4 regions of the Pseudomonas sp. LBUM1663 genome follow, and region 4 is predicted to be linked to each of the others. Evidence: predicted binding sites of a transcription regulator. Region 4 holds the regulator's gene; each other region holds the start of a gene.

The links. The regulator sigma-54, encoded in region 4, starts transcription at its own class of promoters, with help from an activator protein. The targets are predictions, from matches to a motif close to ANTGGCATNNANNTTGCTNT.
Region 1: the regulator sigma-54 is predicted to act here: its motif matches at 833-852, upstream of glnK (P-II family nitrogen regulator).
Region 2: the regulator sigma-54 is predicted to act here: its motif matches at 1,652-1,671, upstream of ACA075_RS07850 (flagellar basal body rod protein FlgF).
Region 3: the regulator sigma-54 is predicted to act here: its motif matches at 2,512-2,531, upstream of ACA075_RS09985 (CmpA/NrtA family ABC transporter substrate-binding protein).

What each region holds. Positions count from the first base shown of each region.
Region 1 covers NZ_CP166792.1:6,403,219-6,408,992, reverse strand. Annotated here, with positions in the region: gene ACA075_RS29440 (accessory factor UbiK family protein) at 380-640, opposite strand; gene glnK (P-II family nitrogen regulator) at 1,059-1,397, shown strand; gene ACA075_RS29430 (ammonium transporter) at 1,435-2,772, shown strand; gene ACA075_RS29425 (secondary thiamine-phosphate synthase enzyme YjbQ) at 2,986-3,411, shown strand; gene sutA (dormancy-specific transcriptional regulator SutA) at 3,513-3,836, shown strand; gene ACA075_RS29415 (HAD family hydrolase) at 4,026-4,730, opposite strand; gene xerC (tyrosine recombinase XerC) at 4,727-5,626, opposite strand; gene ACA075_RS29405 (DUF484 family protein) at 5,629-5,774, opposite strand, start outside.
Region 2 covers NZ_CP166792.1:1,746,866-1,752,639, reverse strand. Annotated here, with positions in the region: gene flgG (flagellar basal-body rod protein FlgG) at 26-811, opposite strand; gene ACA075_RS07850 (flagellar basal body rod protein FlgF) at 857-1,597, opposite strand; gene ACA075_RS07845 (sigma-54-dependent transcriptional regulator) at 1,966-3,531, opposite strand; gene phhA (phenylalanine 4-monooxygenase) at 3,908-4,696, shown strand; gene ACA075_RS07835 (4a-hydroxytetrahydrobiopterin dehydratase) at 4,801-5,157, shown strand; gene ACA075_RS07830 (amino acid aminotransferase) at 5,157-5,774, shown strand, end outside.
Region 3 covers NZ_CP166792.1:2,199,930-2,205,703, forward strand. Annotated here, with positions in the region: gene ACA075_RS09970 (nitrate/nitrite transporter) at 1-249, opposite strand, end outside; gene ACA075_RS09975 (hypothetical protein) at 293-472, shown strand; gene ACA075_RS09980 (ANTAR domain-containing response regulator) at 590-1,165, opposite strand; gene ACA075_RS09985 (CmpA/NrtA family ABC transporter substrate-binding protein) at 1,181-2,392, opposite strand; gene ACA075_RS09990 (quinone-dependent dihydroorotate dehydrogenase) at 2,624-3,643, shown strand; gene rmf (ribosome modulation factor) at 3,927-4,142, opposite strand; gene rlmKL (bifunctional 23S rRNA (guanine(2069)-N(7))-methyltransferase RlmK/23S rRNA (guanine(2445)-N(2))-methyltransferase RlmL) at 4,672-5,774, shown strand, end outside.
Region 4 covers NZ_CP166792.1:996,860-1,002,633, reverse strand. Annotated here, with positions in the region: gene ACA075_RS04355 (KdsC family phosphatase) at 1-201, shown strand, start outside; gene lptC (LPS export ABC transporter periplasmic protein LptC) at 209-781, shown strand; gene lptA (lipopolysaccharide transport periplasmic protein LptA) at 768-1,316, shown strand; gene lptB (LPS export ABC transporter ATP-binding protein) at 1,316-2,041, shown strand; gene ACA075_RS04335 (RNA polymerase factor sigma-54) at 2,226-3,719, shown strand; gene hpf (ribosome hibernation-promoting factor, HPF/YfiA family) at 3,794-4,102, shown strand; gene ptsN (PTS IIA-like nitrogen regulatory protein PtsN) at 4,115-4,579, shown strand; gene rapZ (RNase adapter RapZ) at 4,582-5,439, shown strand; gene ACA075_RS04315 (HPr family phosphocarrier protein) at 5,455-5,730, shown strand; gene ACA075_RS04310 (ZIP family metal transporter) at 5,739-5,774, opposite strand, start outside.

The DNA of each region.
Region 1 (5,774 bases), 1.2 Mb from region 4:
TGCGCGGGTTGGCGAACCGGTGACGCCCGAGAACCGGCAGACCCGAAGGTCTCCCACGCATAGCCGCCATAATTCGAGATGGGAATAAACTCCTCGGTCGAATGTGGTCGCGGTGCGTCGGGGTCTTCCAGGTCGCCAAACCCAGTGCTGAATGTTCAGCTGGGGATGAGCTTAGGAGCCTGGGCTTCACGACGCTATCGGACGGCGGTGGTGATCTTTGTAGGACGTTGCCGAGATGGTGGCGGGGCGGCAGATCAAACGATCGCAGCTTTTGGCAGGTCCTACAGGGTTGGTCTGTCCAGTGTGGGATGGCTGGAGACCGAGGTGACGCTATTCGCGAGCAGGCTCGCTCCCACAGGGGATTGCATTGTCAGATGGGTTATTCGGTTGGGGGATTGAGCTTCGCTTCCAGCTCTGCAACCTTCGCTTCGAGGCTTTCCAGCCGCGCCCGAGTCCGCGCCAGCACAACCATCTGACTATCAAACTCTTCACGGCTCACCAGATCCAGCTTGCTGAAGCCGCTCTGCAACAACGCTTTGAACTGGCTTTCGATTTCGCTTTTCGGCAACGGGGTTTCGCCGCTGAAGAGGCGGGAGGCGGTGCCGGTCAGGGCGTCGAGGAAGTCTTTGGGTGCGAGCATGGGAAATGTCCTGTCAACAATGGCGGGCAGTGTATCACGCAGTGTCTATAGTCAATTCCGACAGCAGGGATGCACGCTTTTCGCGCATGTGGACGGACGGCTACGCACTGTTGTTGTGCGTATCCGTCGGACCGATTGAGGGAAGTGGCTGTTGGCAGCGGCCAAGGAATTGAATTCAGTGGGTTTTGGCGAGATGGCAAGCTTTCTGCTTAGTCAGTAGTAACCCATGCACTGATGCAGTCGCTGTGACGAATGCAGTGCGCCAAGCGGAACGGGGAGTTGTTTCGTGAGGAGCGGTTAGCTGGCGTCGGACGGGCAATCAAAGGCCGACGATGCGTTACAAAGCCAGGCACTGCGCTTAGACTTGAGACGGGTTTGTTTTCCTGGGGCAAGTCCACCAATTCGGGAGAGAGTTTTCATGAAGCTAGTCACTGCCATCATCAAGCCGTTCAAGTTGGACGACGTGCGCGAGTCGCTGTCCGAGATCGGCGTGCAGGGCATTACCGTTACTGAAGTCAAAGGCTTCGGTCGGCAGAAGGGTCACACCGAGCTGTATCGCGGCGCGGAGTACGTGGTCGATTTTCTGCCCAAGGTGAAGATCGATGTCGCCATTGACGACAAGGATCTGGACCGGGTTATCGAGGCGATAACCAAGGCCGCCAACACCGGCAAGATCGGTGACGGCAAGATCTTCGTGGTCAATCTGGAACAGGCGATTCGCATCCGTACCGGCGAAACCGATACCGACGCGATTTAAACGCCGCCACAAACCCAACGCCCCAGGAGAAAACAATATGACTCTGCGTAAATTCGCAGGGCTAGGAGCCCTGTTGTCCCTCGTAATGCCCAGCCTGGCTATGGCGGCAGACGAAGTGGCGGCCCCAGTCCTCAACTCCGGCGATACCGCCTGGATGATGACCTCGACAGCCCTCGTGCTGTTCATGACCATTCCCGGTCTCGCCCTGTTCTACGGCGGCATGGTTCGCTCCAAAAACATTCTTTCCGTGATGATGCAGTGCTTCGCCATTACCGGTCTGATCAGCATTCTGTGGGTCATTTATGGCTACAGCATCGCGTTCGACACCACCGGCATGGAGCAGGGCGTCGTCAACTTCAACTCGTTCTTCGGTGGCATGGGCAAGGCATTCCTCGCCGGTGTCACGCCGTCGAGCCTGACCGGTCCTGCGGCGCTGTTCCCTGAGGCGGTGTTCATCACCTTCCAGATGACCTTCGCCATCATCACCCCTGCGCTGATCGTCGGTGCCTTCGCCGAGCGGATGAAGTTCTCCGCCATGCTGATCTTCATGGGCGTGTGGTTCACCCTGGTTTACGCACCGATTGCGCACATGGTCTGGTCCGGCAACGGCGGTCTGATGTGGGATTGGGGTGTACTCGACTTCGCGGGCGGCACCGTGGTGCACATCAACGCCGGTGTGGCCGGTCTGGTTGCGTGCATCGTGCTCGGTAAGCGTAAAGGCTTCCCGACCACTCCGATGGCCCCGCACAACCTCGGTTACACCCTGATGGGTGCCGCGATGCTGTGGGTCGGCTGGTTCGGTTTCAACGCCGGTTCCGCCGCTGCGGCCAACGGCACCGCCGGTATGGCGATGCTGGTGACCCAGATCGCAACCGCCGCCGCTGCACTGGGCTGGATGTTCGCCGAGTGGATCACTCACGGCAAACCAAGTGCACTGGGTATCGCTTCGGGTGTTGTGGCCGGTCTGGTCGCCATCACCCCGGCCGCTGGCACCGTGGGCCCGATGGGCGCTCTGGTCATCGGCCTGGCTGCGGGCGTGGTGTGCTTCTTCTGCGCCACCACCCTGAAACGCAAACTCGGTTATGACGATTCCCTGGACGCCTTCGGTGTACACGGCATCGGCGGTATCCTCGGCGCGATCCTGACCGGTGTGTTCGCCGCACCGTCCCTGGGTGGTTTCGGCACCGTCACCGACATCGCCGCTCAAGTCTGGATTCAGTGCAAAGGCGTGGGCTTCACGGTGATCTACACCGCGATCGTCACCTACATCATTCTCAAGGTTCTGGACGCTGTCATGGGCCTGCGTATCACGGAAGAAGAAGAGGCTGTCGGCATCGATCTGGCGCTCCACAACGAACGCGGCTACAACTTGTAGTACGCGCATAAAAAACTTGCCCGGCTTGCCGGGCATTTTTTTGTCTGGCGTTTGTCAGTGAAGGGACTGCTGAAAGGTTTTTTCGTACACGTTTATTGGCGTTTACGACGGGCGTTTTTCTGCGGCCAATGGCTTACATGATTGAAGGAATATTAGGGCCTTTGTTTTTTCCCTGAGCGCGCTAGAATGCGCCCCGAACGTGCGGAGAACTGTATGTGGCAACAGACTCTGATTACCCTGCGGGCACGGCCCCGGGGCTTTCATCTGGTAACGGACGAGTTACTCGCCGGCCTGCCTGAACTCAAGGCGTGCCGGGTCGGTCTGTTGCATTTGTGGCTGCAGCATACCTCGGCGTCGTTGACCATCAACGAGAACGCCGATCCGGCGGTACGTCGCGACTTCGAACGATTTTTCAATCGTCTGATCCCACAAGGAACAGACGGCTATGAGCATAACGACGAAGGCCTGGACGACCTCCCGGCGCACTTCAAGGCCAGCGTGCTTGGCTGTCAGCTCAGTTTGCCGATTTCGGCAGGCCGACTGGCGCTGGGGACCTGGCAAGGTGTTTATCTGGGCGAGCACCGTGATTTTGGCGGTGCCCGTAAAGTCCTGGCCACCGTGCACGGTGAAGAGGCATGAACCGCTGGTCACCAGCGGTTATTGAATTTTTCCGGCGGCTGTCGACAGACGGTGAAGCTGGGCTATAACTAATCTGCTTTTCGCAAGTCATGAGGTAGAACATGAGCGACGATGATCTGGAAAACGACGACCTCGAAGTAGGCGACGACGACGAAACCGAAGAAGGTCTGGAAGCAGCGGCCGAAGACGTCGCTGAAGACGACGGCGGTGAAACGCCCGTTCCGACCGCCAAGGGTAAAGCCAAGGCTGCGGTATCGGTCGATGAGCTGCCGAGCGTCGAAGCCAAGAACAAGGAACGCGATGCTCTCGCGCGGGCCATGGAAGAGTTTTTGGCCAAGGGCGGCAAGGTGCAGGAAGTGGAGGCCAATGTGGTCGCCGATCCTCCCAAGAAGCCTGACAACAAGTACGGCAGCCGGCCTATCTAAGCGTCTGCCCTTGCTTGCTGAAAAAGCCCGCCGTCGCTGCGGGCTTTTTCATGGGGTATGGGTAAGTAGACCGCGTTATCGTTCTTCGCCGGCAAAACTCGCTCCTACAGGTTTTGCGTCGCTCACATAATTGGCGTGCGACACAAATCCTGTAGGAGCGAGGCTTGCCCGAAGGCGATCTCGAAGACGCTACGAAACGGAATTCCAGAGGGCCAACAACGCTGGCAACTCGGTCAGGCTGCGAATCTCGGCATCCGGTGCTTTCTCAGCCTCCCAAGCCTTCCCCGCCGGGTTAAACCAGATCGCCCGCAACCCCGCCTGCTGCGCTCCGGCAATGTCATCACCCGGGTGATCGCCGATATGCACCGCCGTCGCCGCCGTCGCCCCGCCACGCTGCAACGCCTCATGAAACAGTCGTGCATCAGGCTTGGCGATGCCGATGTCTTCGGCGCATAACGCAAACTTGAAGTAATCAGCCAGCCCCAGTCGGCGTACATCGGCGTTGCCATTGGTGACCACACCCAAGGCGTAATGCTTGGCCAGGGTTTCCAGCGTCGGCTCGACTTCGGGGAATACCTCGATCTGGTGTCGGGCATGCAGGAACACTTCAAAACCCTTGTCGGCCAGCTCCGAAGCCTGTCCGTGGTCGTATCCGGATTCTTCCAGTGCATGGAAAAGCACCCGGCGCCGCAGCGCGCTGATGCGGTGTTTGAGGCTCGGCTCGCTGGTCAGGATCCGCTCACGAATGGCCCACAAATGCTCCACCGGCACCGCGCCCAGATTCGGTGCGTGCTCGGTCAGCCATTCACGCAGTACGGCTTCGGCGCTGACGATCACCGGGGCGGTGTCCCACAGGGTGTCGTCGAGGTCGAAGGTGATCAATTGGAGGGTCATGAATCATCGCCTTTAATGCGTTTGGCCCGTGGATGGGCGCTGTCGTAGACCGTGGCCAGGTGCTGGAAGTCCAGGTGGGTGTAGATCTGGGTGGTCTTGATGTCCGAGTGGCCGAGCAATTCCTGTACGGCGCGCAGGTCCTGCGAGGATTCCAGCAAATGGCTGGCAAAGGAATGCCGCAGCATGTGCGGGTGCAGGTTTTGCCCCAGCTCACGCTCACCAGCGGCTTTGACTCGAACCTGAATAGCCCGAGGGCCAAGGCGCCGGCCTTGCTGGCTGACGAACACCGCGTCATCCGCCGGATTAGTCATGGCCCGCAACGGCAGCCACAGTTCCAGGGCTTCGCGGGCCTTTTTGCCCACCGGCAGCAATCGAGTCTTGCTGCCCTTGCCGAGCACCTGAACCATGCCGTCGGCCAGATCCAGCTGATCCAGATTGAGTCCGGTCAGTTCCGAAAGCCGCAAACCCGAGGAATAGAACAGCTCCAGAATCGCCTGATCCCGACGCGCCAGGAAGTCATCCTCCACCGCGCCTTCAAGCAGTTGCAGCGCACGGTCGGTGTCGAGGGTTTTCGGCAGCCGGCGTTCGCCTTTGGGCGGTGCCAGGCCGTTGGCCGGGTCGTGATCGCACAGGCCTTCGCGGTTCAGATAATGATAGAGCCCACGCACGGCCGACAGCAGGCGTGCCAGGCTGCGGGACGATTGACCCTGAGAATGCAGGCGCGCGATCAGGCTGCGCAGACGCTGAATATCCAGCGCGGCCCAGCTACTGATGTTCTGTTTGACGCACCAGCCCAGCACTTTGTCGAGGTCGCGGCGGTAGGCGTACAGCGTGTGGGGCGACACCTGTCGCTCACTGCGCAGGTGTTCGCAGTAAGCGTCTAGTTGCCGTTCCACGATCAGCGTACCGAGCGCAGGGAACTGTTGACCCGAGGCAGCACGCGGCCCATGACTTCGGCGATGTAGCTCAGGAACAGCGTACCGACCGAGCTTTTGTAGTGCTGCGGGTCACGACTGGCGATGGCCAGGACGCCGTGGATGCCTT
Region 2 (5,774 bases), 750 kb from region 4:
ACCTCATGGTCGCCTCATAGACTGATTACAGATTCTGCGTTACGAACGAGAGCATCTGATCGGCGGTGGAGATCACCTTGGAGTTCATCTCGTAAGCGCGCTGAGTGGTGATCATGTTGACCATCTCTTCAACGGTGCTGACGTTGGACGTTTCCAGGGTGTTCTGCAGCGTGGTACCGAAACCGTTGAGGCCCGGTGTGCCGATTTGCGGCGCGCCGCTGGCAGCGGTTTCCAGGAACAGGTTGTTACCCACGGCTTGCAGACCGGCCGGGTTGATGAAGTCGGCGGTTTGCAGGTTGCCGATCACCTGGTTGGCCGGGTTACCCGGAACGGTGATGGACACGGTGCCGTCGCGACCGACCGTGAAGGTCTGCGCGTCGTTCGGAATGACGATGGCCGGTTCCAGGGCGAAGCCACTGGCGTTGACGATCTGGCCATTGGAATCGAGGTGGAACGTGCCATCACGGGTGTAGGACGTGGTGCCGTCCGGCTGCAGGATCTGGAAGAAACCGCGACCGTCGACGGCCAGGTCCAGCGGCTGCTCGGTGGTTTGCAGGCTGCCGGCGGTGAAGTTTTTCTGGGTGCCGACGATGCGCACACCGGTACCCACTTGCAGACCCGACGGCAGTTCGCTGTCCTGGGTCGACTGAGCGCCTGGCTGGCGTTTGATCTGATAGAGCAAGTCCTGGAACTCGGCGCGGTCACGTTTGAAACCCGTGGTCGACACGTTTGCCAGGTTGTTGGAAATGGTCGTCAGGTTGGTGTCCTGGGCGGACAGACCTGTTTTGGCAACCCATAGAGCCGGAAGCATTCGATTCTCCTCGTGCGCCTGTTTTACGGCGCGACGTTCTGATAATTAGCTGATCTGCAAGACCCGAGCCATGGCCTGGTCGTCGTCTTTGGCGGTGTTCATCATCTTGATGTGCAGCTCGAACTGCTTCGACAAGGCCAGCACCGAGGTCATCTCTTCCACGGCATTGACGTTGCTCGACTCAAGGAACCCGGACACCAGTTTGACGCCTGCATCGGCTTGCGCCGGCTTGCCGTCCTTGGTGTGGATCGAACCGTCCAGGCCTTTGGTCATGTTCTTGAGGTCAGGGTTGACCAGTTTGATGCGGTCGACTTCAGCCATCACGCGCGGGCCTTCGCCCATCGCACGGATGCTGATGGTGCCGTCTTCGCCCACTTCGATTTGCTGCTCGGGCGGCACGGCGATCGGTCCGCCATTGCCCATCACCGGCATACCGTTGCCGGCACGCAGCACGCCCAGGGCGTCCACGTTCAGGCTGCCGGTGCGCACGTAGCTTTCAGCGCCATCGGGGGTCTGCACGGCGATCCAGCCATTGCCTTGCACCGCGACGTCGAGGTCGCGACCGGTTTCAACCAGCGAACCTGGCGAGAAGTCGGTGGCCGGACGCTCGGTCATGGCAAACGCACGCGCCGGAAAGCTGTCACCAAACACCGGCATCGAACGGGCCTGTTCCAGGTCCTTCTGAAAACCGTTGGTGGAGATGTTTGCCAGGTTGTTGGCATGAGCCTTCTGCGCCAGTGCATTCTGGCTGGCGCCGGTCATTGCCACATAAAGGTACTTATCCACGCTCTTTCCTCTGCATGCCGGACGTTTGCCGCCCACCGCTGTACTGCTGAGCGATAAGCAATTTACAGACCAACTTTTTTCTGACGGCGCGAGGCCCGGCAAACAAAGGACTTGAGGGGTTTTGCGGAGATTGGGGAAATGTATCGGAGACGAAAAACCGGCGGTGTTATGCCGCTAACGGCAAGTGTTGACCCCTCGGGCTCAACCGAACCCTTGTAGCAGCTGTCGAGCAGCGCGAGGCAGCGTTCGGCTGCGCAGCAGTCGTAAAACCAGACACTGCGGTGTATCAGGAATACCTTGCATACCGGACTTACGACTGCTGCGCAGCCGAACGCTGCCTCGCGTTGCTCGACAGCTGCTACAGGGACCTAGGTGTTGCCGGGTTCTTTACCGACTTCATACTCGCGCAACTTGTTGGCAATCGTCGTATGGGAAACCCCCAACCGCTTGCCCAGTTGCCGACTACTCGGGTGCTCGGAATACAACCGCTCCAGCACCGCTTTCTCAAAGCGCCCGACAATCGCATCCAGCCCACCTTCGAGGGAGAAATCGCCAAGCGGCTGACGCACGCCGTAATCCGGCAAGCGAATGTGCTCAGCCTTCACGGTCCCGCCCTCGCACAGGGAGACCGCCTGGAACAACACGTTCTCCAACTGCCGGACATTGCCCGGCCAATGGTAATGACTCAGCCGCTCCATCGCCGCCGGCGCCAGCTTCGGCAGAGGGCAACCGATCTGCCGGCTGGCCTGATCGAGGAAGTGCTCCACCAGCGGCGTCAAACCGTCGAGGCATTCACGCAGGGGCGGGATGTGCAGCGACAGCACGTTCAAGCGGTGATACAGATCCTGGCGAAACTCACCGCGTGCGCACAACTCGGACAAGTCCACCTGCGTCGCGCAGATCACTCGCACATCCAGGTAAACCTCCTCATCACTGCCCACACGGCGGAAGCAACCGTCCTGCAAGAAGCGCAACAGTTTCACCTGCAAGCGCGGGCTCATTTCCCCGACGCCATCGAGAAACAGCGTACCGCCCGCCGTCAGTTCCAGCAGCCCGAGCTTGCCTTCGGCCCGTGCGCCTTCGAACGCACCGGGGCCGTAACCGAACAGCTCGGTCTCGGCCATCGATTCCGGCAGACCGGCGCAGTTGAGTGCCATCAAAGGTGACTGGCCGCGGGGGCTCGCCAGGTGACAGGCACGCGCCAACAACTCTTTACCAGTGCCGGTTTCGCCTTCTATCAAGAGTGGCGCATCCAGCGGTGCCATGCGTCGGGCCTCGCGCACCACCGCTGCCATCACTTTGGAGCTTTGGAAGATACTGTCGAACCCACGCAGCTCCTGTTTGCGCACGTTATAGATGCGCTCACCGACCCGGTCAGCCCGGTGCAGCGTCAACACCGCACCGGCCATAGCTTCGCTGTCGTCATGCTCCGATTGCAGCGGTGCGATATCGGCGAGAAACACATCGCCCTTGACCTTGACCCGCAAACCGTTGATCCGCGACTTGTTGGCGCGCACCAGTTCCGGCAGGTCGAAATCCTCGGCATAACGCGACAGCGGAATGCCCGGCACTTCATCGACCCGCACACCCAGCAACTGCGCCGCCGCACGGTTGGCCGCGACGATGGAGCCGCCCATGTCGATCGACAACACCGGAAACTCCAGGGCGCCGAGCAAGGCATTGAGTTCCATGTGCCGACGCTCGCTGGGCATCAGCCCTACACGCTTGACGCCAAACACCCCGGCGATCGACTCGAATTTCGGACGCAACGCCTGGAACTGAATGTTGATCAGGTTCGGGCAGTGCAGGTAAATCGCATTGCCATGCTCACCGCCGACCTCGCCGCGAGCGACGTTGATCCCGTACTCGACCAGCAAGTTGAGAATGTCGCGCAAGATGCCGATGCGGTTCTGGCAGTGGACTTTGATACGCATATAAAGGCCTGATAAACGATGATTGACCTGTGGGAGCCAGCCTGCTGGCGATGGCGTCGCATCAAGCGATGTTGATGTTGATGTCAAATGACACACCGCTATCGCCAGCAGGCTGGCTCCCACAGGGTTAGCGCCCGATTTTTCTGATGGGGCACTCAGATAGTCGTCAAGATTATGTGACACCTGCGCGCCATTTCAACCCCGAAAATCTCAATAGCTGCGCCACAGGCGTTAATCCGTAACGAATACTTTACGAAAATTGGCGAATTTTCCTACGACAAGATCGGGTCACCTGCTGCAACACCGCACACCTTGGAGTATTTCTAAGTCCATAGCAGCACATAACAAGAACGAAATCCCCTAGCAGGAGAGCAGCATGAAGCAGACGCAGTACGTGGCTCGCGAGCCCGATGCGCAAGGTTTTATCGACTACCCCGCTGAAGAACACGCGGTGTGGAACACGCTGATTACTCGCCAACTGAAAGTGATCGAGGGTCGTGCGTGCCAGGAATACCTGGACGGTATCGAAAAACTCGGCCTGCCCCACGACCGCATTCCGCAACTGGGCGAGATCAACAAAGTCCTCGGTGAAACCACCGGCTGGCAAGTGGCCCGGGTACCGGCACTGATCCCTTTCCAAACCTTTTTCGAATTGCTGGCCAACAAGCAGTTTCCAGTGGCGACCTTTATTCGCACCCGCGAAGAGCTGGATTACCTGCAAGAGCCGGACATTTTCCACGAGATCTTTGGCCACTGTCCGCTGCTGACCAACCCTTGGTTCGCGGAATTTACCCACACCTACGGCAAACTCGGCCTACAGGCGACCAAGGAAGAGCGCGTGTACCTGGCGCGTCTGTACTGGATGACCATCGAATTCGGCCTGGTCGATACAGCAGAAGGCCTGCGCATTTACGGCGGCGGTATTCTCTCCTCGCCGAAAGAAACCGTTTACTGCCTGTCGGACGAACCTGAGCATCAGGCCTTCGATCCGCTGGAATGCATGCGCACGCCCTACCGCATCGACATCCTGCAGCCGCTGTACTTTGTCCTGCCGAACCTCAAGCGCCTGTTCGATGTGGCTCATGAAGACATCATGGCCATGGTCAAGCAAGGCATGCAGATGGGTTTGCACGCGCCTAAATTTCCACCCAAAAAAGCCGCGTGATCCGCAGCTTTTAGAATCAAGTGAGCCTGTCAGGAACCGACGCTTTGGTTTAGCGTGGTGTCATTGACGGCCGATTTCCAATAATTCGATTTCAGGAACCCATCATGTCCACATTGAACCAAGCCCATTGCGAAGCCTGCCGCGCCGATGCCCCCCAGGTCAGCGACGAAGAATTGCCGGTATTGATCAAGCAGATCCCGGACTGGAACATCGAAGTGCGCGACAGCGTGATGCAGCTGGAAAAAGTGTTCCTGTTCAAGAATTTCAAGCACGCCCTGGCCTTCACCAACGCAGTCGGTGAAATCTCCGAGGCCGAAGGTCACCACCCAGGCCTGCTGACCGAGTGGGGCAAAGTCACCGTGACCTGGTGGAGCCACTCCATCAAGGGTCTGCACCGCAATGATTTCATCATGGCCGCTCGCACTGACGAAGTGGCCAAGGACGCCGAGGGCCGCAAATAATGCATTTCGACGCCATAGGTCGAGTTCCCGGCGACCCGATTCTCGGCCTGATGGAGGCCTATGCGCAGGACCCAAACCCGCGCAAATTCGACCTTGGCGTGGGCGTCTATAAAGATGCTCAGGGCCTGACGCCGATTCCCCAGTCCGTGAAGCTCGCCGAGCAGCGCCTGGTGGATCGTCAGACCACCAAGACTTACATCGGTGGTCACGGCGAACCGGCGTTCGGCAAGGCGATCAATGCGTTGGTGCTCGGCGCTGACTCCCCGCTGATCGCCGAACAACGGGCCGGCGCCACCCAAACCCCGGGCGGCACCGGCGCGCTGCGCTTGAGCGCCGACTTCATCGCCCAGTGCCTGCCGGGCCGTGGCGTGTGGTTGAGCAACCCGACCTGGCCGATCCACGAGACCATCTTCGCGGCGGCCGGAGTCAAGGTCAGTCATTACCCCTACGTCGGCGGCGACAACCGCCTCGACGTTGAAGCCATGCTGGCAGTGCTCAAAGACGCGCCGAAGGGCGATGTGGTGTTGCTGCATGCCTGCTGCCACAACCCGACCGGTTTCGATCTGTCCCATGACGATTGGCGCCGCGTGCTGGACGTGGTGCGCAGCCGCGATCTG
Region 3 (5,774 bases), 1.2 Mb from region 4:
GCCGATCAGCCCGGCGGTTTTTGGCGACAGGCGATCGGCCAGCAGGCCCATGACAAAACGCAGCACGGCGCCGGCCAGAATCGGCGTGGCCACTACGAGCCCGCGCTGTTGGGTGGTCAGGTGCAAGTCGGCAGCGATCTGCACCGCCAGGGGGCCGAGCAGGTACCAGACCATGAAACTCAGGTCGAAATAGAGGAAGGCCGCGAACAATGTCGGGGTATGGCCAGATTTCCAGAAGCTTGAATTCATCGCGCACCTCAGCTGTAGGGAGTCTCGAGAAGGAGTCAGGAGCTTGCAGGTGGGGCGCCGCCTCGGCCGCACCACCGGCCCCGATCTCTGGGGCCAAAACGAAAAAACGCCGCCACCCGATTCGCCGTGGGCAAATGAGGTGAGCGACGTCTTTGTCGTAGGTGGGGCAACCGCCGTTGGTTACCTATGTGGATTACTTAGCGAGATCTGTGCCAACAGGTGAAACCGAGTTGCGGCCATTCGCGAGCAAGCCCGCTCCCACAATGGAATTGCGTCGTACACAAATCAACTGTGGGAGCGGGCTTGCTCGCGAAGGCGATAGAGCATTCACCACAGGGCTTCAGCCGAGCAGCTCACTCATGGCAATAATTTGCTCCGCCACTTGAATCAGCTTCTGCTGCCGGCTCATGGCCTGGCGGCGCATGAGGGTGTAGGCCTCTTCCTCGTTGCAGTCCTTCATCTTCATCAACAGCCCCTTGGCCAGTTCGATGCGCTTGCGCTCGGCCAGTTGCTGGTCGCGGGCGTTGAGCTGGGCGCGCAGGGCCTGGTCGCTTTCAAAGCGTGCCATGGCGACGTCGAGAATCGGCTGCAAGCGTTGTGCGTGAATGCCTTCGACGATGTAGGCACTGACCCCGGACTTGATCGCCTGACGCATCACGTCGGGGTCGTGTTCATCGGTAAACATCACAATCGGCCGCGGTTGGTCGCGACTCACGAGCACCACTTGTTCCATCACATCGCGGCTCGGTGACTCGGTATCGATCAGGATCACGTCCGGGCGCACTGTTTCGACGCGCGCGGGCAGGTCGATGGTCAGGCCCGACTCGTCGATCACCTCGAACCCGGCTTCGGTCAGGGCCGCTTTCAGGCGACCGACTTTCTTCGCAGTGTCGTTGATCAGCAGGATACGCAACATATTCGCAGTCTCCTGTCAGCGGCTGGCGAGAAGGGGCGAGCTGTCGCTCATGGCGTGCAGCTTGAAACTGCGGGCATAGCCGACCGGGTCGGAGCCGTCCCAGATTTTTCCGTCAATCAACTGGCTGCTGCGCATGTCCTCACCCTCGGTGGCAACACCGACTGCGCTGGCGGCCTCACGGTACACGTCCAGTTGCTGGACCTCACGGGCCACCCCGAGGTAATCCGGGTCGTCGCGCAACAAGCCCCAGCGGCGGAACTGTGTCATGAACCACATGCCATCGGACAAGTACGGCACGTTGACCTCACCGCCCGCATGGAAGCGCAGCGCGTGCGGGTCCTGCCAGCGATTGCCGAGGCCATCGGCGTAGTCGCCGAGCAAGCGCGGTTCGATGCAATCGAGCGGTGCGTCAAGGTATTCGGGCGCGCTCAATAGCTTCGCGGTGCTGCGGCGGTTTTCGTTGCTGTCTTCGATGAAGCGACTGGCTTCGAGGATCGCCATCACCAACGCCCGGGCGGTGTTGGGGTACTGCTCGACAAAGGCGCGGGTGCAGCCGAGGACTTTTTCCGGGTGATCGGGCCAGATGGCCTGGGTCGTTGCCATGGTGAACCCTAGGTTCTGCTTCACCGCGCTGGCGGACCACGGTTCGCCGACGCAGAAACCATCAATGCGCCCGGCTTGCAGGTGCGCGACCATTTGCGGCGGCGGCACCACCACACTGTCGACATCCTGTAACGGATGAATGCCCTGACTCGCGAGCCAGTAATACAGCCACATGGCGTGGGTGCCTGTCGGAAATGTCTGGGCGAAGGTCAGTTTTGGGCGACTTTGGTGCACGCGCCGGTCCAGTGCTTCAGGACTGGTCACCCCCAAGGCCTGCAAACCATGAGAAAGGTTGATGCTCTGGCCGTTCTGGTTCAGGCCCATGAGCACCGCCATGTCGGTCGGCGCCACGCCGCCGATGCCCAGGTGCACGGCGTAGATCAAGCCGTACAGGCTGTGGGCGGCGTCGAGTTCGCCGCTGACCAGTTTGTCCCGCAGGTTGGCCCAGGACGACTGGCGCTTGAGGTTCAGGGTCAGGCCATAAGGCTGCGCGAAACCCTGCGTGGCCGCGACCACCACCGAGGCGCAATCACTCAGGGCCATGAAGCCGAGATTGATTTCAGTTTTTTCCGGGGCATCGCTGCCATTGACCCAGGCCAGTGGCCCCGCTGTGGTTTCATTCATGGCTAAACACCTTCCAAAAAAAAGCGCCGTACCGGGCTGCTTGCCGGGGCAAGGCCAAGTGACGACGCCTTTGTCTTTCGACTCATCCCGCCGTTGGCATGAGTGCTGATGTCAGTGATGGTGCAAGGCATATGCCACCGCCCGCTGATTTTGTCGCGCGCCTCGCTTGCGACACCGATGCCCGGCTATAATCGCCGCCTCATTTCGCCGCCATTCGAGTCAAAACCGCCCATGTACACCCTGGCCCGTCAGCTGTTGTTCAAACTTTCCCCGGAAACCTCCCACGATCTGTCCCTGGACCTGATCGGCGCGGGCGGGCGTTTGGGCCTCAACGGTTTGCTGTGCAAGGCGCCGGCGAAAATGCCGGTGAACGTCATGGGCCTGGAATTTCCGAACCCGGTAGGTTTGGCGGCCGGTCTGGACAAGAACGGCGCGGCCATCGACGGGTTTGCCCAGCTGGGTTTCGGTTTTGTCGAAATCGGCACCATCACCCCGCGTCCGCAGCCGGGCAACCCGAAGCCACGGATTTTCCGCCTGCCGGAGGCCGAGGCGATCATCAACCGCATGGGGTTCAACAACCTCGGCGTCGATCACCTGCTGGCGCGCGTGGCGGCGGCCAAGTACAAGGGCGTGCTGGGCATCAACATCGGCAAGAACTTCGATACGCCGGTTGAGCGTGCGGTCGACGATTACCTGATCTGCCTGGATAAGGTCTACGCCCATGCCAGCTACGTGACGGTCAACGTCAGTTCGCCGAACACCCCTGGCCTGCGCAGCCTGCAATTCGGCGATTCGCTCAAGCAATTGCTCGCCGATCTGGCGACCCGTCGCGCAGAACTGGCGTTGCGCCACGGCAAACATGTACCGCTGGCGATCAAGATCGCGCCGGACATGACCGATGAAGAAACCGCGCAGGTCGCGCAAGCGTTGATCGAAACCGGGATGGACGCGGTGATCGCCACCAACACCACCCTGAGCCGCGTAGGCGTTGAAGGCATGGAGCATGGTGACGAAGCGGGCGGTCTGTCCGGCGCACCGGTTCGCGACAAGAGCACCCACACCGTGAAGGTGCTGGCAGCGGAACTGGCCGGTCGCTTGCCGATCATCGCCGTGGGCGGCATTACCGAAGGCAAGCACGCGGCCGAGAAAATCGCTGCGGGTGCTAGCCTGGTGCAGCTCTATTCCGGCTTCATCTACAAAGGCCCGGCGCTGATTCGCGAATCCGTCGACGCCATCGCCGCCCTGCGCTGAACCCTCTGTGAGCGGGCTTTTGTGGCGAGGGAGCTTGCTCCCGCTCGGCTGCGAAGCAGTCGAGTTTTTCCTGACAAACAATGTTGAGTGTTTGGAGGCTGCTTCGCAGCCCAGCGGGAGCAAGCTCCCTCGCCACAAGATCGATTTCACTCGCGGAAGGTTTTTGCAGGCATAAAAAAGGGCTCCTCGAAGGAGCCCCTGGGCCGGAGCCCGCCGCCCGGATGGGGCGTGCGTGTTAAGTCGTTACGTAACCAGATTGTCGTGTCGGAGTGTGTGCCCTGTGTTAGCCGACGGCGTGAAGTTCGTTGAGTCTGTGGATTCCCGCAGTGCCGGTCATACCGTCCCAGTTGTCGCCGCGTCCTTCTCGCCAGCCGTTAATCCAGGCTTGGCGTACCGACGGTAGAGTAAATGGGCAAAGCTCACGGGATTTGCCACCAACGCCATATTGATATCCGCGCAAAAATGCTCTTTCCAACGGATCACGCTTAAGTCTTCTCATAGGGTGTTGCCCTCACTTGTTGACTGTATTTATCGCGTCGACCTCAATTGAGGTCTGGCAGAAAAACTCCTGCCGTTGGGGCTCGCTGCCGGCGTCGCGAGCCAAGGTGTTGACGTCGTTGCGGCGTCAACCTGTGTTGAGTTCTAACCAATGCGTCACATCGAGGGAATGATCGTTTTGTCATAAGAACGTAACCATAAAGATGCTAAGGCCATAAGTAACACGATGTTTGTCCCGTGTTTATTGGTCAAAGCCCTGTATGATCGGCCCCCCACAGAATGATGGAGTTAATCCTTTGTGAGAATGGCTCCTGTTAAGCAGCAGGATTATTCGACGAAGGGTCGACTTATGACATTTTGTTGCATCAACTTTTTTATCTGCCTGTGCATCTAAGCTCTTCTAACCTGAGCAGCACAGGTGGGACGGCACACCTTCGTGCCACGCGGGCGCTCTTTTAGAAAAGCGCCTGATTGAAAACCGGGCCGGCAATGCGTTGCCGGTTCACTTAGCTAAAGGCTCTGAAATTCCAATGTCCGATCAATTCGAAATCTTCCTCACTTGCCCCAAAGGCCTTGAAGGCCTGCTGATCGAGGAAGCCGTCGGGCTTGGCCTTGAAGAAGCACGTGAGCACACCTCTGCCGTGCGCGGCATGGCCACCATGGAAACCGCTTATCGCCTGTGCCTGTGGTCGCGTCTGGCGAACCGGGTGCTGCTGGTGCTCAAGCGTTTCCCGATGAAGGACGCCGAAGACCTGTACCACGGCGTGCTCGACATCGAGTGGCAAGACCACATGCTCAACGACGGCACCCTGGCCGTAGAGTTCAGCGGCCACGGCTCGGGCATCGACAACACGCACTTCGGCGCCTTGAAAGTCAAAGACGCCATCGTCGACAAACTGCGCACTCCGCAGGGCGATCGTCCGTCCATCGACAAGCTCAACCCGGACCTGCGCATTCACCTGCGCCTGGACCGTGGCGAAGCCATTTTGTCCCTCGACCTCTCCGGCCACAGCCTGCACCAGCGCGGTTATCGTTTGCAGCAGGGCGCGGCGCCGCTGAAGGAAAACCTCGCGGCCGCGATCCTGATCCGTTCCGGCTGGCCACGCATTGCGGCCGATGGCGGCGCACTGGCTGACCCGATGTGCGGTGTCGGCACGTTCCTCGTCGAAGCCGCGATGATCGCCGCCGACATGGCGCCGAACCTGCGTCGCGAGCAGTGGGGCTTCACCGCCTGGCTCGGCCACGTGCCGGCGCTGTGGAAAAAACTTCACGAAGAAGCCACCGAACGCGCTGCCGCCGGTCTGGCCAAGCCACCGCTGTGGATTCGCGGTTACGAAGCCGATCCGCGCCTGATTCAACCAGGCCGCAACAACGTCGAACGTGCAGGCCTGAGTGAGTGGATCAAGATCTACCAGGGCGAAGTCGGCACGTTCGAGCCGCGTCCGGACCAGAACCAGAAAGGTCTGGTCATCTGCAACCCGCCATACGGCGAGCGTCTGGGCGACGAGGCGAGCCTGCTCTACCTCTACCAGAACCTTGGCGAGCGTCTGCGTCAGGCCTGCCTGAACTGGGAAGCGGCGGTGTTCACCGGCGCGCCGGACCTGGGCAAGCGCATGGGCATCCGCAGCCACAA
Region 4 (5,774 bases):
CTGGGCGACGATTTGCCGGACCTGCCGGTGATTCGTCGCGTGGGCCTGGGCATGGCGGTAGCAAACGCTGCCAGCTTCGTGCGTGAACACGCCCATGGCATCACCCTGGCCCGTGGTGGCGAAGGTGCCGCTCGCGAATTCTGTGAATTGATCCTGCGCGCCCAGGGCCGCCTCGATGCGGCCAACGCCGCGTACCTGTGAGCCCACTATGCTGAGCAAAAAGATTCGTAACATCCTGTTGTTCGGTTGCATCGCGGCGCTGTTCGCCGCGGTCGGCTACTGGAACATCAGCCCGGAACGCTTCCTCGACAAACCGGTGGTCACGGTCGATGAAAGCGCGATCGACTATTACGCCTTCAACGCCCACAGCGTGCAGTACCTGCCGGACGGCAAATTGCAGTACGAAATGACGTCCGACAAGGTCGAACACCTGAAAGCGAGCGAGGTGACGTTGCTGACCAACCCTGACCTGAACATGTTTCGCGGTACGCAGTTCCCGTGGCACATCCAGAGTGAGCACGGCGAAGTCAACCCGGACGGTACTCAGGTTGAGCTGATCGACTCGGTGCGCATCACCCGTTTCGACGAGAAAAACCGCAAAACCCTGATTACCACCACCCGAATGACGGTGTTCCCGCAGCAGCAATATGCGCAGACCGATCAACCCGTTAGAATCGACGGCGCTGGCGGTGTATCGACAGGCAACGGAATGAAAGCGTATTTGAAAGAAAGCAGGATACACCTGCTATCGAACGTAAGAGGACAGTATGAGGCTCGTTAAAACTCTCCCTATTTTGCTCAGTCTGGGCGCAGCACTGGGAAGCGTGAGCGCCTGGGCTCTGCCGAACGATCAAGAGCAGCCTATCCGCATTCAGGCCGACGACGCCCAACTGGACGACAAGAATGGCGTTGCCACCTATAAAGGTGACGTGATCATTACTCAGGGCACGATGAAGGTCACCGGCAATACAGTGACCATCACCCGTACCCCGGCTGGCGACATCGATGTGGTGACCTCGGTGGGCAACCTCGCCTACTTCGAGCAACTGCAAACGGCGGGCGACACCAAGCCTGTTCAGGGTTGGGGTGTAACTATCCAGTACCACGCCTCGCAAAACCGCGTCGTGCTGATCGACAAGGCAAAAGTTGTCGACAAGGACAACAACGTCACCCAAGGCGAGAAAATCGTCTACGACACCGAGAAAAAGCTGGCGAGCGCCGGGCGTGCGACGGGCAGCAAGGTCACCGAGGCGCGTCCTCGTATTGATATGGTGATCCAGCCCAAGCCGAAAAACGACGCGAAAAAGGCCCCGTAATGGCAACTCTGAAAGCTCAGCATCTGGCCAAGAGCTACAAGAGCCGCCAGGTCGTGCGTGACGTCAGCCTGTCCATCGACAGCGGTCAGATCGTCGGCCTGTTGGGTCCCAACGGCGCCGGCAAGACCACCTGTTTCTACATGATCGTTGGCCTGGTGCAGGCCGATCAGGGTCGCGTACTGATCGACGATCTGGACGTCAGCCACCAGCCGATGCACGGTCGCGCAAAGGCTGGTATCGGCTATCTTCCGCAAGAAGCGTCGATCTTCCGCAAACTATCGGTGGCCGATAACATCATGGCCATCCTCGAGACCCGCAAGGAACTCGACAAGGCCGAGCGTCGCAAAGAGCTGGAAAGCCTGCTGCAGGAATTCCACATCAGCCACATCCGCGACAACCTCGGCATGAGCTTGTCCGGCGGTGAACGTCGCCGGGTGGAAATCGCCCGGGCACTGGCCACCAACCCGAAATTCATCCTCCTCGACGAACCATTCGCCGGTGTGGACCCGATTTCGGTGGGCGACATCAAACAGATCATCTACCACCTCAAGGCCAAAGGCATTGGCGTGCTGATCACTGACCACAACGTCCGTGAAACACTGGATATCTGCGAAACCGCCTACATCGTCAACGATGGCCAACTGATCGCCGAAGGTGACTCCGCCACCATCCTGGCCAACGAACTGGTCAAGGAAGTGTATCTGGGCCATGAGTTCCGCCTGTAAGCGTTGAGGTGTCTGGCTGGTTGTCCGGGCGCTTGCCTCGATAAAAAATCAATACTTTTTTATTGTTACAGCGCTCTAGGCAAACGCTGCAGTTTCGGGCATATAATTTGCTTATGTTTGGCGCTCCGGCGCCCTGTAGTGGATGGCGCATGTGCGCCGGCGAATAAGGTGTTAAGCCCCTGCCATGAAACCATCGCTAGTCTTGAGAATGGGCCAGCAGCTGACGATGACACCGCAGCTGCAACAGGCCATCCGCCTGCTCCAATTGTCGACCCTGGACCTGCAACAGGAAATCCAGGAGGCCCTGGAGTCCAATCCGATGCTCGAACGCCAGGAAGAAGGCGACGACTTCGATAACGCCGACCCCTTGGCCGACAAAGCCGAGCAGCTCCCCAACGCCGACATTTCGGAACCCTCCTACCAGGAAACCGCCCCGACGGTGGATAACCTCGAGGAAGGCGACTGGAACGAGCGCATTCCCAACGAGCTTCCCGTCGATACCGCGTGGGAAGACGTCTACCAGACCAGCGCCAGCAGCCTGCCGAGCAACGATGACGACGAGTGGGATTTCACCACCCGCACATCCGCCGGTGAAAGCCTGCAAAGCCATTTGTTGTGGCAACTGAACCTGGCACCGATGTCCGACACCGATCGCCTGATCGCCGTGACCCTGATCGACTGCATCAACAATCAGGGCTACCTGGACGAAACCCTCGAGGAAATTCTCGAGGCCTTCGATCCGGAACTAGACATCGAACTGGACGAAATCGAAGCCGTCCTGCACCGCATCCAGCAATTCGAACCGGCCGGCATTGGCGCCCGCAACCTGGGCGAATGCCTGCTGCTGCAATTGCGCCAACTGCCTGCCAAGACGCCTTGGCTGGCCGAAGCGAAACGCCTGGTCACCGACTACATCGACCTGCTCGGCAGCCGTGATTACAGCCAGCTGATGCGTCGCATGAAGCTCAAGGAAGATGAACTGCGCCAGGTCATCGAGCTGGTGCAGAGCCTCAACCCGCGCCCGGGCTCACAGATCGAGTCCAGTGAAGCCGAGTATGTTGTCCCTGACGTGATCGTGCGCAAGGACAATGAGCGCTGGCTGGTCGAGCTGAACCAGGAATCAGTGCCACGGCTGCGGGTCAACGCCCAATACGCCGGTTTTGTCCGCCGCGCCGACACCAGCGCCGATAACACCTTCATGCGCAACCAGCTGCAAGAAGCCCGCTGGTTCATCAAAAGCCTACAAAGTCGCAACGAAACCCTGATGAAAGTGGCCACCCAGATCGTCGAGCATCAGCGCGGCTTCCTGGAGTATGGCGACGAAGCGATGAAACCGCTGGTGCTGCATGACATCGCCGAAGCGGTGGGGATGCACGAGTCGACGATTTCAAGGGTGACCACGCAGAAGTTCATGCATACCCCTCGGGGCATATATGAACTGAAATACTTTTTCTCCAGCCACGTCAGCACCTCCGAAGGCGGCGAATGCTCGTCCACAGCGATCCGCGCGATCATCAAAAAACTGGTTGCTGCGGAAAATCAGAAAAAGCCGTTGAGTGACAGCAAGATCGCTGGTTTACTGGAGGCACAAGGCATTCAGGTGGCTCGCCGCACCGTCGCCAAGTACCGCGAATCCCTCGGGATCGCGCCTTCGAGCGAACGCAAGCGGTTGATGTAGAGCCACGCCACAGCGTTCCAGTGGTAGATCATCTGATCTACCGCTTTATGCACTGGCAACGAAGGAGAAGCTGTATGCAAGTCAACATCAGTGGACACCAACTGGAAGTGACCGAACCTCTTCGCACCTACATCGGCGAAAAACTCCAACGATTAGAGAGGCATTTCGACAAGATCACCAACGTGCAAGTCACGATGTGCGTCGAAAAGCTGAAGCAGAAAATCGAAGCCACGCTGCATATTCCCGGCAGTGAGGTCGTCGCAAACGCGGAACATACAGATATGTACGCGGCGATCGACTTACTGACCGACAAGCTGGATAAACAACTCAAAAAGCATAAGGAAAAGACCCAAAGCCTCCTTCAGGGCGCGACCGGTCGTTAACACTCCCTACCCATGATCCGACTTGAAAGCATCCTGACCCCCGGCCGTTCCCTCGTGAACGTGCCGGGCGGCAGCAAAAAGAAAGCCCTCGAGCAAATTGCCAACCTTATCCATAAAGAAGTCCCGGATCTGGAGATGCAAGATGTCTTCGAGGCTCTGATTGCCCGTGAAAAACTCGGCTCGACCGGTTTTGGTAACGGCATCGCCATTCCCCACTGCCGTCTGAAAGGTTGTACGTCGCCTGTCAGCGCACTGATGCACCTCGACGCCCCCATCGATTTCGACGCCATCGACGGCGCCCCGGTTGACCTGCTGTTCGTTCTGCTGGTCCCGGAAGCCGCTACCGATGCCCACCTGGAACTACTTCGCCAGATCGCCAGCATGCTCGATCGAAAGGAAGTCCGCGAAAAACTGCGCAGCGCCTCGAGCAATGAAGCCTTGTATCAGGTTGTCCTGGACGAGCAAAACGGTCATTAATCATGCGCCTGATCATCGTCAGTGGCCGTTCCGGCTCAGGTAAAAGTACCGCACTCGATGTTCTCGAGGACAACGGCTACTACTGCATCGATAACCTCCCGGCCGGATTGCTGCCGGAACTGGCCGAGCGCGCGCTAATTCATACCGAGCTCGCTCAACCGCTGGTTGCTGTATCCATCGATGCGCGCAACCTGCCGAGTCACCTGTCGCGGTTTCCGGAATTGCTCGAAGAAGTCCGCAGTCGGCATATCAAGTGTGACGTGCTGTATCTGGACGCCGACGAAGAAACGTTGCTCAAACGCTTTTCGGAAACCCGCCGCCGCCACCCACTGAGCAACGCCAATCGCTCGCTGGCCGAGGCGATTCAGGACGAAAGTAATCTGCTGGGCCCGATCGCCGATCTGGCAGACCTCAAGGTGAACACCACCAACCTGAACCTTTATCAGCTGCGCGATACCATCAAGCTGCGCCTGCTGAACCAGCCGGAAGCCGGCACTGCGTTCCTGGTGGAATCTTTCGGATTCAAGCGGGGCATGCCGGTAGATGCGGACCTGGTGTTCGACGTGCGCTGCCTGCCCAACCCTTACTGGAAGCCGGAATTGCGCGACCAATCCGGTCTTGATCAACCGGTGGCCGAATACCTGGCGGCACAACCGGACGTCGAAGAGATGTTCCAGGACATCTCCACGTACCTGCTCAAGTGGTTGCCGCGCTTTGCCGCCAGCAACCGGGCTTATGTCACCATTGCCATTGGCTGCACCGGCGGGCATCACCGCTCCGTCTACCTGACCGAACGTCTGGGCCAGGTCCTGCAACAATCCCTGAAGAACGTCCAGGTTCGCCACCGCGACCTCAGCTAAAGGATTCACATCGCGATGCCTGCTCTGGAAATCGAAATCATCAACAAGCTGGGCCTGCATGCCCGCGCTTCGGCAAAATTCGTTGGCGTTGCCGGTGAGTTCAAGGATTGCACGATCCGGGTCGGACGTACTCCCGAGTCCATGGTAGACGGCAAAAGCATCATGGCCATGATGATGCTCGCTGCCGGTAAGGGAACAAAAATCCACCTGAGTACCGAAGGTGAACAGGCTGACGAGGCCTTGAAGGCGTTGGTGGATCTGATCAACGACTACTTTGGCGAAGGCGGTTAAGCACTCGCCTAGGCGAGCGCCGTATCCATCACCATCATCAAGCA